DNA from 4 places in the Exiguobacterium sp. s141 genome. Region 2 is predicted to be linked to each of the others. Evidence: riboswitches for the same ligand, from Rfam matches in the RefSeq annotation. Region 2 holds a riboswitch; each other region holds the start of a gene.
The links. Region 2 has a riboswitch for S-adenosylmethionine ahead of KNP74_RS08595 (Na+/H+ antiporter NhaC family protein). Riboswitches for the same ligand answer to the same signal wherever they lie in the genome.

Region 1 (4,078 bases), on a different contig from region 2:
CGATATGGGATCGTGATGGTCGGATGCCCGGCTTTTGCCGCCATGTCATAGTTCAAATCGTGAGGCAAGACGAGCGCGTGCAACTGTTGTTCGTTTAATAGGCGGTCGAGTCCGTCCGTCTTGGCGTCACGCACGTCATCGAGCCGGCGCGTCAAATAGGCCGCCTCGATGAGACGTCCCGACAATCTTTCCGCCTTTTCGAACGTCTTTTGTCCGTGCGGGATCGTCTCAGGATGTCTGTTGTTCCAGTCCATCAAATCAGACAACGTCTCGTATGGGAGTGTCGTCGTGGCCAGGTACGCCTCGATCCCGAGTTTGAACTCGTGGTACAAAATATCGCCTTGGTCGAGCGTATCATGGGCGGGCAGCTCGACTTCGACAAGGTCGATGCCGCTCTGTTTCAACAGCTCGGTCGCCTCACCGTATAATGCTTGTTCTTCTGCTAATAAATCAGCTTTGACGATCCCGACACGCATCCCGACCGCTTGGCGCTCGTCGAGGCACGTCCGATACGGCGGACCGGCCGGGAGGTTGAGTGTCGCCGGGTCCGCCGGGTCTTCCCCTACCATCACCTCAAGTGCCCTTACCGCGTCTTCGAGCGTTCGTGCCATCGGTCCCGCCGTGTCTTGCGACCGCGAGATCGGGATGATGCCACTCCGACTGATGAGGCCGACGGTCGGTTTGATGCCGACGATGCCATTGTGCACGCTCGGATGGATGATGGAGCCGCTCGTCTCGCTACCGACAGCGAGCAGTGTCAGGTTCGCTGCAACCGCAGAGGCCGAACCTGAGCTCGAACCTCCGACATCGAGCTTATCCCCATATGGATTGAGCGTCTGCCCACCGACACCGCTCCAGCCGTTCGGCATGCCCTCGGTCAAAAAGTTGGCCCATTCGGACAAGTTCGCTTTCCCGAGGATGATGGCCCCGCTCGCTCGCAGGTTTTGGACGAGATTGGCGTCCCGGCCTGCGAAGTGATGCGCGAGGACGACGGCCCCGGCCGTCGTCTTCATGAGTCCGGCTGTCTCGACATTGTCTTTGATCAGCACCGGGATGCCGAGTAGCGGCAAGCGTAGCCCGCGACGAAATGCCCGGTCAGCCGACTCTGCCTCGAACAAGGCGTCCGGGTTCACTTGAATGACCGCCTTCAGTTTGTCGTTAAACTGGGCGATCCGGGTCAAATAATAGGCCGTCACGTCACGCGCCGTAATTGTTCCTTCTTTATATCCGCGATGGGCGGTTTCGATATCGAGTTCCATAAAATCAAATGTGTCAGTCATATTGATTCCTCCTTTGGTCACTCGATGGTATTCGCTATCGCCACATGATTTCCTGTTTTCGTTCGCCAACGAATGTGTAACTTGGTACACTGAAAGAAAAAGGAGGTTACTATGAACCGTTCGTACGTACTCGTCTTATTGTCCGTCTTTGCCTTGTTCTTCTTACAGTTATATGCCGGGGACGCCCCGTATACGTTACCGCTCTCCATCGTGCTCGTCATCCTGATTCTCGGTGCCACCTTGCTCCAACTACGGCGCAAGCCAAACCGTTGACGCCGCTTCAAATCTGATGGTATGATGCTGTCACCAACTACATATCGATATCTTGAGTGAACGAGAGACCTGGCTCTATGACTTCACAGCAACCTGCTACGGCAAGGTGCTACTACCAGCAAGGTGATTGCCTTGGCCGATATGACAGAGCGCTCATGTCGATGACATGGGCGCTTTTTTTGGAATGAAGATGAGGGGGACAAGATAATGGAGAAAGCAACATTCGCAGGCGGCTGCTTTTGGTGCATGGTGACACCGTTCGAGGAACAGCCCGGCATCGAGTCGATCGTATCAGGTTATACGGGAGGTCACGTCGACGATCCGACGTATGAGCAAGTGAAGACAGGGACGACAGGACACTATGAGGTCGTCGAGATCACGTTCGACCCGACGCTGTTCGCATACGAGCGCCTGCTCGAACTGTATTGGATTCAGACCGATCCGACCGATGACGGCGGTCAATTCCAAGACCGAGGCAGTCAATATGCGCCGGCCATCTTCTATCATACAGAAGAACAACGCGTGCAGGCAGAACAGAGTCGCGACGCGCTCGCGGCGAGCGGACGTTTCAAACAGCCGATCGTCACGAAGATTTTACCGGCCGACACGTTCTATCCGGCCGAGGAGTACCATCAAGACTTCCATAAAAAAAATCCGGCCCACTATAAAGAGGACCGGAAAAAATCTGGGCGTGACGCATTCATTGAACAAGCCTGGTAAGCGAAAGACGGGTCGTCTGACCCGTCTTTTAGCTTTTGGCGATTCCGAGCATGAATCCGGCCACGACGATGAGGCCGATACCCATAAAGACGAAGACACGTTCTTTCGTCGTCTTCTCTTCTTTCAATAGATAGATTCCGCCGAGCGTCGCCACGACGACGTTCAATTGCGACAAGGCGAACGAGGTCGCGATCCCGACTTCACCGCTCGACACGAACAGCCCGAAGTTCCCGATCCCCCAGGCGAGACCGGCCATGATGTTTTTGAACGTCTTCGGATCGAACTTCTTCACGTCTTTCTCACGCAGGCTGAACAACAGCGCCGCGACGAACATCCCCACCGACTGTGGCAAGATGGCCGTAATCCCGTCGACTTCGAAATAGTTCGTCAGGACGGCGTACGTCACGTAACCGATACTCGACACGAGCAGAACGAGCAATCCTTTCTTCAAGGCGCCGCTACTGTCTCCGTCTTTGTTCTGCTGATACGACGTCAACGCAGCCCCAATCACGATGAGAACGAGCGCCGAAAATCCGAGCCATAGTTCGGTCGTCGTTTTCCAGTCTCCGAGGACGATGACACCGAACAACGATGTACCGAGAAGCTGCATGCCGGTGCTGATTGGCATCGCCTTCGATACACTTAAAATTTGAAACGATTGGAACTGTAAATATTGTCCGAGTGCCCAGAATGCGCCGGAGATGAAGCCGGTCACGATTGCAAGCGTCGTGAACCCGGGATTGAACACGAGTGCGATGATGACCGCCATCACCATCGCCCCGATTGTCGTCCCGATCAACTGTTGAATCGGCTTCCCACCGACCTTTGAGACGATGAGCGGGATACTCCCCCACATCAAGGCAGGTAAGAGTGCGAGTAAAATCATTTCCATACATGACACCTGCTTTCGTAATATAACATCATTTGTGATTTTCCCACGTTCAGTGCTGATTAAACTTTGTTCAAAAAAATTAAAAATAGCCATTGCCAAATGTTTTACTAGGATGATATAATAATTTTCGAACGGGGCATTAGCTCAGCTGGGAGAGCGCCACGCTGGCAGCGTGGAGGTCAGCGGTTCGAGCCCGCTATGCTCCATTATTGAAGTCACCACTCATTTGAGGGGTGACTTTTTTGCGTCGCCGCCCGGTTTAACTCATCCGCTAGCGGGTAATGATTGTAAGACATCATTATTCCAAAGGGGGACTTATCATGGACCGAGCCTCTGTCGAAGAGACCATTTTAGCCGTCATCGACTGTATGCGGGCAAGCAATCATTGTTTCTCAAAATGCTTACAAGAAGAAGACTTGTTGATGGTCGCCGAGTGTATCCGGCTGACGAAAGAATGTTCGGAAGTGTGTGCACTCGCCCTGAACGCGCTCGAGACCGATTCGGCTTTCACCAAACCGATTGGTGCACTCTGCGCCCAGGTGTGTGACACGTGCGCCGTCGAATGTGGCCGCCACTTGCACGACCATTGCCAACGCTGTGCCGAAGCATGTCTCCGCTGTGCCGAAGCATGCCGCAACCTCGTGGCCGCATAATCGCTTTTTAGTCTAACGATATGTTAGACTTTTTTTATACTTGTTTTTACGAGAAAGGGATCAATTATGCCACATTCAATTCTTGCCATCGACGTCGAGACGGCGAACCGCGATAGTCGCAGCATCTGCTCTGTCGGCTGGAGCCTGCTCGTCGACGGTGAAATCATCGAAACGAACCAACTGCTCGTCAATCCGGAGGAAGACTTCGATGCCGGCAATATCCGGGTCCATGGCATCCGGCCGAGCGATGTCTGGGACGC
Region 2 (4,078 bases):
TCTGTTCCCAAGTCCCAGAGCACGTTCCGTTGATTCCTTCGGAAGAAATCAAGATCCGTCCTTTGATGCCAAGGTCCTTACAATACTTGAGGTGCTCTTGTGTGAGCGTTTCTGGGTCTTCGATGTTGACGTACTTATAGTACAGCAAGACCCGCATTGGTTTTGTTTCCATGTTATTACTCCCCTGTGTTCAGTTTTTTGCAGGAAAACGAACGTTGGGTTGTGTCGTTCGACGAGCGGACTTGCCTGCAACCACAAGTCCATATTATATGATAGATATCACAGCGAAATTTCGCAAATACTTTTTATTTTTTTTACTGGCGTGCAGGGGGATGCGTCTTCCTGAGCGAAATCGGGTAAAAGGTATTAATGAAAGTCGAAGGTGGAAACTGATATGCTCACATCACTCCAACAATGGATTATCCAACTGATTGAATGGCTGCAAGAGCTTCCGGGAGGCCCATGGGCGGGACTAGGGGCGCCGTTCCTTGAGGCGATCTTTCCATTTCTTCCGCTCGTCCTCATCATTTCGGCGAACGCGGCCACGTATGGGTTCTTGCTCGGGACGTTATTGTCTTGGGTCGGTAGTTTACTAGGGACGATTCTTGTCTTTACAGCCGTCCGTTACGTATTCCGTAAACCGATGACACGGTGGCTCGAAAAACATAAACAAGGGGTATATTGGCTGGAACGCATCAACCATATGAGCCCGATCTCGCTTGGGTTTTTATATTCGCTCCCGTTCATCCCGGTCAGTTTGATCACATACTTACTTGCCCTCATTCAAATGCCGCTTCGGACATTCATCATGGCGGCGGGGTTCGGGAAACTGCTTGTCGTCTTGATTTTTTCGGTCATTGGTGACCAGTGGGAAGAGTTTATTCAAAGTCCGTTCCGCTTATCGATGCTTGGACTGTTACTGTTTATCCTTTGGGCGATCAGCCGTGGTCTCGAGGAATTGCTCAAGCGGCGCGCCTTCAAAAAACGCAACGAACAACTTCAACGTGAACGTGAAACGAAACGTCAAACGACCCTTCGAAACTAGTGCTTCAAAGGGTCGTTTTGGTTAGGCGCGCTTTTTGAAACGCGGGAAGTTAAAGACGATGGCCAGCCCTCCGCAAATGAAGAGCAGGAATGGATAGAACATATACGGGACGAGCGCTGGTGACGCCGTATTCGTCAATTCGGCGGCGATGAGCAACTGTGCCCCATAAGGCAACAGGCCTTGGACGCCACACGAGAAGATGTCGAGCACACTCGCTGATTTCTTTCGCTCGATGTCATACGTATCGGCGATATTGGCGGCGAGCGGACCGGCCACAAGAATCGAGATCGTGTTGTTCGCCGTCGCGACGTTGGTCGCGCTGACGAGCCCGGCGATGCTCCATTCGGCACCGGCACGTTTTTGAATCCGCGACGTGAGCGCGTCACGCAAGTAAGTGAGCCCGCCGTTATGTGAGATGAGTCCGACGAGTCCGCCCATGAGGAGCGTCAAGAGCGAAATCTCGGCCATACCCATCATCCCGTCTGCCATAGCCGTGACGTATGAAGTGACAGCCAAACTCCCATCGATCAAACCGATGATGCCGGTCAAGGCGATCCCGCCAAGCAAAACGAGAATGACGTTCAACCCGGTCAAGGCGAGAGCGATGACGGCGAGGTATGGAATGAGTTTATACCATTCGAACGCGGCTGCATCGACAGTCGATTCTCCACTCGATAACACTGATAAGAGGACGATTGTGATAAGGGCGGCCGGGAGGACAATCCAAAAGTTGGTTCGGAATTTGTCACGCATATTGGTACGCTGGGTCCGGACGGCAGCGATTGTCGTGTCCGAGATGAACGACAAGTTGTCCCCGAACATGGCACCACCGACGACGGCAGCCGCCGCGATGGCGATATTGACGCCACTTTCTTCGTGGATACCGAGCGCGATCGGGGCGAGGGCCGCAATCGTGCCGGTCGATGTGCCCATCGCCATTGAGATGAAGGCCGCGATGACGAACAGGCCGCTCAAGAGGAGCGAAGGCGGTAATAACGTCAATGCCGCATTGACGGTCGCATCAATCGCCCCGATTGCTTCGGCGACGCTTGAAAACGCGCCGGCGAGCAAGAAGATGAACACCATGATCAAGATGCTTGGGTTGCCGGCGCCTTGGGCGACACGTTCGACCGTCTGGGTGACGCTTCCTTTCGTCATCATCGCCGCGACGATGACGGCAATCAAGGCCGCAATCAAGACGGGAAATTTATAAAAATCGTCATAGTAGATGCCTGCCCCGATAAAGAAGACGAGGAAGACGAGCAAAGGCAATAGTGCCCATTTGTTAGCTGTCGGTTGTTCCAATCGATTCACCTCATTCATAAAATAAAAAGAGAGCCTTCTGAAAAAAGGCTCTCTCTACAAGAAAACACTTTTTTCATCTTTCGAGCAGACTGCTCGCTGGATTTGGCACAGGTTACCCGCTGCCGAGACGTCACTGGGCCAGTCCCTCAGTCTCTCTTGATAAAAAAGTTGTGATATTTAATTATAAGACACGTTCCCTAACGTACTTGTTTCAAATCCGCTTGTCAATAGCAAACCCCCACGCGGTGAACGTGGGGGTGAGTCAGGTCGTTAAGAAATTGTAATGGGCGACGCGGTTGCGTCCGGCGTACTTCCCGCCGACGTAGAGGGCCCGGTCAGCGTTACGAATCGTATCGTCGAGGCGTTTGTCACCGAACGCCTGAATCGTGTCGACACCGATCGAAGCGGTGACGGGGATATCGATCCCGTCGACGTGGAACGGTTTGTTCTCGATTTGTTGCCGGATTCGTTCGGCGATTTCGATTGCCTGTTCGACATCGCAACGGTTCAATAGCAAGATGAACTCTTCACCGCCGTAACGGGCGGCAAAATCTTCGGTGCGGAGTGCCTGGCGAATCCGCCGTCCAAACTCTTGGAGCACACTGTCCCCGACTTGATGTCCGTGCACATCGTTGATTTTTTTGAAAAAGTCGATGTCGAGCATCGCGACCGAAATCGGATACATCGAACCGTCCGAGATTTGTTGAATCCCGTATTCGTAAAACGCGCGTGCATTGGCGAGGAGCGTCAAGCTGTCGGTCCGACTTTCCGTGTAAAGACGGTCGCGCTCATGGCAACGGCTGATCGTCCGGTTGAACGACTTGAGAAGTTTGACGATTTCACGTTGGATGGTCGGGGGATACCCATAGACGTGTTCACCCGTCATGACGAGCCACGTGCGAATCCCTTCGATCTCCTCGGACCGAACCGAGATGAAACTATGATAGTCGTCGTCAAATTCGTTCGACAGTGGTGCGTCCCATTCGAAGCGCATCTCATATTCGACCGAGGCTTCGTTCGGATAAGCGTGATCGAGCAAATCGAACACGATGTGACGATCAATCGGCTGACGCGTCTTCAAATCAAAGTACAGGGTACGGTCGAACAGTTTAAACTCGACGAACCCTTCGTCATAGTGATTGAGCCGCTCACATTGACTGAGAAACACTTCGATGGCTTGCGCCTCGCTCTGCGATAACGACACGGCTTCTTTTGCCTCATCATACTGTTCAATCAACGATCTAAAGGCGTCTTGCCGGCCTTTTTGGATGATGAGCCGCTTGATGAAGAACGTCAACGCGGCAGCGATGCTGCTGACGACGAGTAAATTCGTCTCCCGGAACAACGAGGCCGCCAAAATGAAGACGAGACTGACGATATACGTATAAAACGCGATGCTCAGAAAATCGCGGACCGGGATGTCGACGCGGAACCACCAACCGACTTGATACTTTTGCACGACCGTGTTCAAGATGATGGCCAGAATCAAACCGGCGAGCGGCAGGAACGAGTCTTGAGAATAGAAGCCGAGACCGGTTACACCACCAAGTGCCAAGTAAACACCGGCTGGGATGGCAATCTCCAAGAAAGACGTGATGGCGTTCCAAGGATACGTGAAGCGGAAGCGTCGAAGCGCGACGCGCGGTTTCAAGTTGACGAACTGGAAGACGAGGAGACCAATCTGATTGACGAAAAGCGCCGTCTCGAAATCAAAAAACAAGAAAATGA
Region 3 (4,078 bases), on a different contig from region 2:
TTGTCGACGATGTCTGACACCGTCGCGTCTACTGTTTTGCCTTCCGCGAGCGTGAGCAAGCCTTCTGATTGGAGCATCGTGAGGATTCGTCCGTGGTCAGCGACCGACGAGCTCATGATGATTTCCGCGCCGTCTGGAAGCTCATCGAGTGATGCGTAATCTTTCGAGTACACACCAATCGGCTCGATGTGAACGCCGCCGGCTGAAGCGAATTTGTAGTCTTTGTTCTCAGCCATTTGCGACTCGAGGTACGGCTCGTGTTGGAAGTAGTTCGCGTCGAGTTCGCCGTCCGCGAGCGTTTTGTTCGGGAGGACGTAGTCTTGGAACTTCTTGATTTCGAGCGTATAGCCCTTCTCTTCGTAGTCGTCTTGAATGTGCTCTAAAATCTCAGCGTGCGGGACGTTTGACGCACCGACGACGAGCGTCTTATCATCGCCCGAACCTGATTCTGAATCTCCGCCGCAAGCTGCGAGAATAGTGAGTGCTGAAGCTGCTGTCAATCCGAGTACTGTTTTCCATGATTTCATTATAAAACCCCTCCAAATTTTCTATTTAGATCAAGCGGAACGCTTGTCAATTACTGATACGAGTCGATCGCCGATGAACTGGATGACGAAGACGATAACCAAGATTAAGACGGTCGCGACGAACGTGACGTCACTCTGTGAGCGCTGGAACCCTTCGAGGAACGCCAAGTTCCCGAGTCCCCCGCCCCCAACGACCCCTGCCATCGCCGTATAACCGACGATCGCGACGATCGTGACCGTGATGCCTGACACGATGGCCGGCAATGCTTCTGGGAACAACACTTTATAGACGATCTGCCATTTTGTCGCACCCATCGATTCAGCCGCCTCGATGACGCCGCGGTCGACTTCACGCAGGGCGAGCTCGACCATCCGCGCATAGAACGGAGCCGCACCGATGATGAGCGCCGGCAACGCTGCCGTCGATCCGAGCATCGTCCCGACGACGAGTAACGTGAACGGGATGAGCAAGATGATCAAAATGATGAACGGGATCGACCGGAACACGTTGACGATTGCGCTGATAACCGTGTAAATCGGACGGTTTTTCATCATGAGCGGTTCGTTCGTGACGTATAAGAGCATCCCGAGGGCGAGACCGATGACGAACGTCGCGGCTCCGGCGACGAGCGTCATATAGAGCGTCTCCCACGTCTGCTCGAGCATGACTTGCCAATCTACATTAGGAAACATCGCTTTCTACCTCCACTTCCACTGCCTGCGACCGGATTGAGGCGATGGCCCGCTCGACTTCAGCCGGCTCTCCGATCAATTGGATGAATAATGTCCCGAGGGCACCGACCTGTGACTGCGTCACCTTCCCGCCGATGATGTTGAAGCCGATGTCATGCTGCTTCAACACTTCCGACAGAATCGGTTGTTCGGCCGTCTCGTTCAAGAATTTGAGCTTGACGATTTGTCCGCTCGGATACCGGGCTTTCAAATGTTCGAACGTGAGCGACATGTCCTCGACCGCGCCGATCTGTTTGACGAACTCTTTCGTGATCGGCTGTTCCGGATGTTGGAACACGTCGGCGACTTGTCCGGTCTCGACGACCTTCCCGGCCTCCATGACGGCGACCCGGTGACAAATCTTTTGGATGACGTGCATCTCATGGGTGATGAGGACGATCGTCAAACCGAGTTTCTTGTTGATACTGACGAGCAGTTCGAGAATCGAGTCCGTTGTCTTCGGGTCGAGTGCGCTCGTCGCTTCATCGCAGAGGAGCACTTCTGGATTCGTAGCGAGCGCACGGGCGATCCCGACTCGCTGCTTTTGGCCGCCCGATAGTTGTGACGGATAGCTGTCTTCCCGTCCGGCGAGGCCGACGAGTTCGACGAGCTCTTGGACGCGGCGTTTGCGCTCACTCGCCGGTACCCCGATGAGTTCGAGCGGGAAGCTAATATTCTCAGCGACCGTGCGCGACCATAATAGGTTGAAGTGTTGGAACACCATCGAGACATTTTTACGCACCCCGCGCAGTTCCTTCGGCGTGAGTTTCGTCAGCTCGCTGCCGGCGACCACGATTTCACCGCTTGACGGTGCCTCGAGTCGGTTGAGCAAGCGGATGAGCGTCGACTTCCCCGCCCCTGAATATCCGATTATTCCAAAAATTTCGCCGCTTTCGATTGTAAGCGACACATCATCGACCGCCTGAACCCGACCGTTTTTCGTGTCGAACCATTTGGCCACATTGCGTAATTGAATCAATCCATTTCCCTCCTGACAACAAAAAAAGTACGCACGTTTGAGCAAACGTGCGTACTTTATCGTACGGACAACGATTGCTCTCATCTTCCAAGGTTTACACCTTGCTGGAATTAGCACCATTTCGGATTGATCCGCGGTTGCTGGGCGTCATAGGGCCAGTCCCTCAGCCTCTCTTGATAAGAGTGGTTGCGTATTTGATTAGCTTTATCATAGCGACACATTATTTTCATGTCAAACTATTTTTTTCAGACAAATTAAAAAAGGTGCCATCCGAGGATGACACAGAACGTAGCACCTTGAGTCACTGAAGGACAACCCATAGATGAACCTCTTTTGCCCGATCAGAGCATTCATCCTTATATGGGGGATTTTTACCCGACCATCACTCGATCTTCGAACGGACCATGCAATTACGCGACCGGTGCCCCGACGCTTGATTTTTTTGGGGGACAATCGAAGGGAAGGTCCACCTGAAATCGCGTAAGCTCATGCAACGGTTGTTCGAAAACGTCTTGCTGACGGGAAAATCTCGTCCTATGTTGTGTTCAAGTAAGATGTTGTAATGAATATATCATTCGTGAACTTTCTGTGTCAACTGATTATTTAAAATTTTCAGATTATTCTAATCATCCTATCTCATTTGACGAAAGATAGGACGTGCTGGACGTTTTGAAACGCGTACAAACGATCGCGAACTTGACCATTCTCCAGCTTCAATAGCGCCGGGACGCTCATGACCTGATACGCCTCGAGCTCGTTCGGGATAAAGTTGGCATCGCGTTTTTCAATCTGGAGTTCGGGATCGACCGCCTCGACGACCGAGAGCATCCGCTCGGCCACGGCGCATGTACCGCACATCGGGGCGTATATATATAAGAATCCGTCTGTCATCATTATTCTCACCTCTCCTCTAAGTATATGAATCCGGACCGGTCGGTTCAAAAGTTGTGCTCAAATGGAAAATTCTGAACATTTCAACATTTTGTATTGACGCTCGCTAGAAAGAGGCATAGTATGGTCATTAACTTTATTGCTTTTGTACATAACAGCATACCAGTAGAAAAGGACAGGTGAATCCCCAATGACGGAAGAGAAGCTTACCGGAAAACAGTTTTTGATGAACGTCTTGAACGGCCTCAGTCTTGCCATTCTCATCGCCCTCATCCCGAGCGCTTTGCTCGGTGAATTAACGAAAGCCATCTTACCTTATGTTCCGTCCTTGCAGTTCATCTTAGATGCGACGACAATCGCGATGCGTCTCTTACCGGTTATCATCGGTGTCGCCGTCGCCATGCAGTTCGGACGCTCGGCACTCGAGGCCGGCACAATCGGCATCGCGACCCAAGTCGGGAGCGGCGCCATCCGCATCGAGGAAGGGGTGTTCCTCATGGCTGGAATCGGTGACGTCATCACGGCCGGTGTGACGGCCGCTCTTGCGACGTTCCTCGTCATGCAGTTGTCGCCACGCTTGAAGACATACACGGTACTCGTCTTACCGATGACGGTCATCGTCGTCGCCGGAGGGATCGGGGCGTTCCTGCTCACCTACATCTCACAAATCACAACATACGTCGGGACGATCATTATGACAATGACGGAACTACAGCCGATTGTGATGGGCATGTTGATTGCGATGGCGTTCTCGCTCATCATCGTCTCGCCAATCTCGACGGTCGGCATCGCCACAGCGATCAGCCTGTCTGGTGTCGCGGCCGGGGCCGCCAACCTAGGGGTCGTCGCCGCCGGCTTCGGTCTCGCCATCGCCGGCTGGCAGATGAACGCGACGGGAACGTCGATCGCCCACTTCCTCGGGTCACCGAAGATTCAAATGGCGAACTTC
Region 4 (4,078 bases), on a different contig from region 2:
GGGCCGGCCGCGACGACCGCCTCACTCGCTTTCGTGAATCGTTTGAAGTTGTCTTGGAACTTACGGGCGAGCGCTGCCGCCTCGGCGTCGTAGCGGGCCCCGTCTTTCCATGTGCCCCGTGGGTTGAGCACGTCGTCTGGCACCCCGTCGATGTGGCGTGGAATCTCGACGTTGAAGATGTCATGGCGCGTCGTCTCGACGTCACGGAGTTTCCCGTTGACGGCCGCGTTCACCATCGCCCGTGTATAGGCGAGCTTCATCCGCGATCCTTCGCCGTAAGCTCCGCCGGTCCAACCGGTATTGACGAGATAGACGTCGACGTCATGTTTCTCGATCAACGTGCCGAGCATGTCGGCGTAGCGTTCCGGTGCGAGCGGCAAGAACGGTGACCCGAAACATGTCGAGAAGGTCGCCTGCGGCTCCGTCACGCCGCGCTCCGTGCCGGCTAGCTTCGACGTATAGCCTGACAAGAAGTGATACATCGCCTGTTCCTTCGTCAATTTGCTGATTGGAGGCAGGACGCCGTACGCGTCGGCCGTCAAGAAGACGATCGTGTTCGGATGCCCGGCTCGTGACGGAAGCATCGCGTTATCGATAAATTGAATCGGGTAGGCTGCCCGTGTGTTCTCAGTGAGTGAGATGTTCTTGTAGTCTGGCGCCCGTTCCTCGTCCAAGACGACGTTCTCAATCAACGAGCCAAATCGAATAGCATCGTAGATTTGAGGTTCGTTCTCACGCGACAAGTTGATCGTCTTCGCGTAGCAACCGCCTTCAATGTTGAAGACGCCGTCAGGAGACCAACCATGCTCGTCGTCCCCGATTAAATGACGTTCTGTGTCGGCCGATAGCGTCGTCTTTCCGGTACCTGATAGCCCGAAGAAGAGAGCCGTCTCGCCGGCATCCGATACGTTCGCCGAGCAATGCATCGACAAGACGTGCTGTTCCGGTAACAGGAAGTTCATGACTGAGAAAATCGATTTTTTAATTTCGCCGCCGTATTCTGTTCCCCCGATCAGAATGGTCCGTTTGGCGAATGAGACGAGAATGAACGTTTCGGAGTTCGTCCCGTCGACTTCCGGATCGGCCTTATAGCTCGGTGCATAGATGACCGTGAACGGATCAAAGGCACCTTGTGTCGGCCATTCGCGCAAGAACAACTGTTTCGCGAACAAGTTGTGCCACGCGTATTCTGTGATGGCCCGCACTGGAAGCGTATAATGCTCGTCAGCCCCGGCAGACGCCTCGAGATAATAGAGCTTGTCTTTCGTCTCGAGATGCGTGAGCACTTTATTGAGCAGTGCCGTGAACTTCTCTTCTGCGATCGGTTGGTTGACCGGACCCCAGTCTACTAAATGATTGCTGACTTCATCTTGCACGACGAATTTGTCTTTCGGTGACCGTCCTGTGAATTTACCTGTACTGACCGATAAAGCCCCGTCTTTCGTCAGTACGCCTTCCCCGTTGCGAATGGCTTCTTCCACCAATTCTGGAACCGTTAAGTTCCGCATCATGTCGGCACCTTTAATTAATTCTTCGATTTTCAGGAGCGTTGTCGCCATCCTGAATCCCACCTTTCCCCTAAATAGATGTGGATGAAATCCGCATACTTCCGCGTTTTATTAGTATGACGTTTTTATTATATGTGACATACTAATCAAAAACAAGCCTTTTTACCCTTTAAAGTAAGCGCTTTCTTACACTGTCATTCTAACATATTCTGTACCAGGTCATAGTACAAAATCGAAAACCGACAAAAAAATGTTTGATATTTCACAAACATAACTATTGCGAGTTCGTGAAAAGTTTTACGAATTCAGTCGATACGCTTGACAGAACGGGGTGTCATTTATATGATGGTCTTCGTAACGGATACTCTTATTCTGAGCGGTGGAGGGAACAAGGCCCTACGAAGCCCAGCAACCGTCCGATTTGTCATTGTTATTCGGAAAAGGTGCTATCCTGAAGCGAAGCGCAAGCTTCGAACGATAAGAGGGTAAGGAAGAACGATTCAACCTTTCCCATTGAACATGGCGAAAGGTTTTTTTCATTACCGTCCCAAAGCAACGCGTAAGGGGAACGAGTACCGTCCACACATCACCCTTATTATAGGAGGTTTTTCGAAATGGCAAACTTGAACCGTCGACTTTTCACTTCGGAGTCCGTCACGGAAGGACATCCGGATAAAATTTGTGACCAAATCTCAGATGCGATTTTGGATGCGATTTTATCTGAAGATCCAAACGCCCGCGTTGCGGCTGAGACATCTGTCACGACAGGTCTCGTGCTCGTAGCAGGTGAGATCACAACATCAACTTACGTGGATATCCCGAAAGTTGTTCGTGAAACAGTTCGTGAGATCGGCTACACACGTGCAAAATATGGTTTTGATGCAGAGACTTGTGCTGTCCTCACATCGATTGATGAGCAATCGGTAGACATCGCCCAAGGTGTCGACCAAGCGCTTGAAGCTCGTGAAGGACAAATGACTGAAGAAGAAATCGATGCGATCGGCGCTGGTGACCAAGGTCTCATGTTCGGTTACGCAACAAAAGAGACACCAGAACTCATGCCGCTCCCGATTTCACTCGCGCACAAATTGTCACGTCGTTTGGCAGAAGTTCGTAAGAACGGCACGCTCGCTTACCTTCGTCCTGATGGTAAGACACAAGTGACGGTCGAATACGACGAAGCGAACAACCCAGTTCGCATCGACACAATCGTCATCTCGACGCAACACGCCGAAGACATCACACTCGAACAAATCCAAGCTGATTTGAAAGAGCACGTCATCGACGCGGTCATCCCGTCTGAACTCATCGACGCGGATACAAAATACTTCATCAACCCGACTGGCCGTTTCGTCATCGGTGGACCACAAGGGGATGCAGGCCTTACAGGACGTAAAATCATCGTCGATACGTACGGTGGTTACGCTCGCCACGGCGGCGGCGCGTTCTCAGGTAAAGACCCAACCAAAGTTGACCGTTCAGCGGCGTACGCGGCTCGTTACGTAGCGAAAAACCTCGTTGCAGCGGGACTTGCTGACAAAGCAGAAGTTCAACTTGCTTACGCGATTGGCGTTGCCCACCCGGTATCGATCGCAGTCGACACGTTCGGCACAGGCAAATTGAGCGAGACTGAGCTCGTCGAACTCGTTCGCGAGAACTTCGACCTCCGTCCGGCCGGCATCATCAAGATGCTCGACCTTCGCCGTCCAATCTACAAGCAGACAGCAGCTTACGGCCACTTCGGTCGTACAGACGTTGAACTCCCATGGGAGCAAACGGATAAAGCGGCAGTGCTTGAAGAAGGCGCGAAACGCTTCGCATAAGACAGTAAAAACGACCTTTCTCAGCGAAAGGTCGTTTTTTTTGTTAGGCTTGTGTTTTGTTGTCATTCGATGATTCGTTATTGCTTGATGACGTGTCGGATGAAGTTTCTTGCCCGAGCGCCGTATCTTTCGCATCGACGACTTTCTCGCCGATCGATTGAAGATCTGACTTCGCTTCTTGCGCAGTGCCGACGACTTTGTTCACGTCTTCTTTGACCGTGTCGACTTCACCAGCGACTTTCTCGTATACGTTTTGAACGTCAGTGGCAACTTCTTGGATGATTCCAGAAGCCGATTTCACTTGGTCGATGACTTGTGAGGCCTTTCCGGCTGGGTCTTGTTTGACTGTATCGACGAGACCGCCGACCGACGATTTCGCGCTCGAGAACGATTGTTTCGTGTTCTCACGGTTCGACGTGCTAAGTAAGGCGAGCAGACCGCCGACGAGGGCGCCGAGGAGCATCCCGGTCACGACGGTGATTTTAGGGCCACCTGCATTTGCTTGGTCAAACTGACGATTTGGATTGTTGGCTTGCTCTAGTTTTGGATCATGTTGTAGTTTCGGTTCCATAGTAACACTCCTTTTTGTAAGTTGGCATTGATACTCTTATACCCGAGTCAAAATGGAAAATAACGTCTTCCTTCATTTCGACATCAAAAAGTAATGAGCGGGCAGGATATTTTTTTGCTGATGGGGAATGATACTACTAGATTGGCCAAAAGGGGGATGCCGTTATGAAGATCAGG

Region 1: another riboswitch for S-adenosylmethionine. It lies ahead of msrA (peptide-methionine (S)-S-oxide reductase MsrA); the one in region 2 lies ahead of KNP74_RS08595 (Na+/H+ antiporter NhaC family protein).
Region 3: another riboswitch for S-adenosylmethionine. It lies ahead of KNP74_RS03005 (methionine ABC transporter ATP-binding protein); the one in region 2 lies ahead of KNP74_RS08595 (Na+/H+ antiporter NhaC family protein).
Region 4: another riboswitch for S-adenosylmethionine. It lies ahead of metK (methionine adenosyltransferase); the one in region 2 lies ahead of KNP74_RS08595 (Na+/H+ antiporter NhaC family protein).

Annotation. Positions count from the first base shown of each region.
Region 1 is NZ_JACSLJ010000001.1:153,777-157,854, forward strand. It holds gene KNP74_RS00810 (amidase family protein) at 1-1,280, opposite strand, end outside; gene KNP74_RS00815 (hypothetical protein) at 1,392-1,553, shown strand; SAM riboswitch class I at 1,598-1,698, shown strand; gene msrA (peptide-methionine (S)-S-oxide reductase MsrA) at 1,761-2,273, shown strand; gene KNP74_RS00825 (GRP family sugar transporter) at 2,302-3,165, opposite strand; tRNA gene KNP74_RS00830 (tRNA-Ala) at 3,299-3,371, shown strand; gene KNP74_RS00835 (four-helix bundle copper-binding protein) at 3,486-3,818, shown strand; gene KNP74_RS00840 (3'-5' exonuclease) at 3,885-4,078, shown strand, end outside.
Region 2 is NZ_JACSLJ010000003.1:33,781-37,858, reverse strand. It holds gene trhO (oxygen-dependent tRNA uridine(34) hydroxylase TrhO) at 1-172, opposite strand, end outside; gene KNP74_RS08600 (TVP38/TMEM64 family protein) at 395-1,045, shown strand; gene KNP74_RS08595 (Na+/H+ antiporter NhaC family protein) at 1,067-2,350, opposite strand; SAM riboswitch class I at 2,421-2,516, opposite strand; gene KNP74_RS08590 (GGDEF domain-containing protein) at 2,613-4,078, opposite strand, start outside.
Region 3 is NZ_JACSLJ010000001.1:583,129-587,206, forward strand. It holds gene KNP74_RS02995 (MetQ/NlpA family ABC transporter substrate-binding protein) at 1-527, opposite strand, end outside; gene KNP74_RS03000 (methionine ABC transporter permease) at 558-1,220, opposite strand; gene KNP74_RS03005 (methionine ABC transporter ATP-binding protein) at 1,210-2,238, opposite strand; SAM riboswitch class I at 2,316-2,421, opposite strand; gene KNP74_RS03010 (thioredoxin family protein) at 2,875-3,129, opposite strand; gene KNP74_RS03015 (PTS sugar transporter subunit IIC) at 3,320-4,078, shown strand, end outside.
Region 4 is NZ_JACSLJ010000001.1:520,830-524,907, reverse strand. It holds gene pckA (phosphoenolpyruvate carboxykinase (ATP)) at 1-1,559, opposite strand, end outside; SAM riboswitch class I at 1,873-1,992, shown strand; gene metK (methionine adenosyltransferase) at 2,123-3,331, shown strand; gene KNP74_RS02690 (hypothetical protein) at 3,375-3,902, opposite strand; gene KNP74_RS02685 (GNAT family N-acetyltransferase) at 4,067-4,078, shown strand, end outside.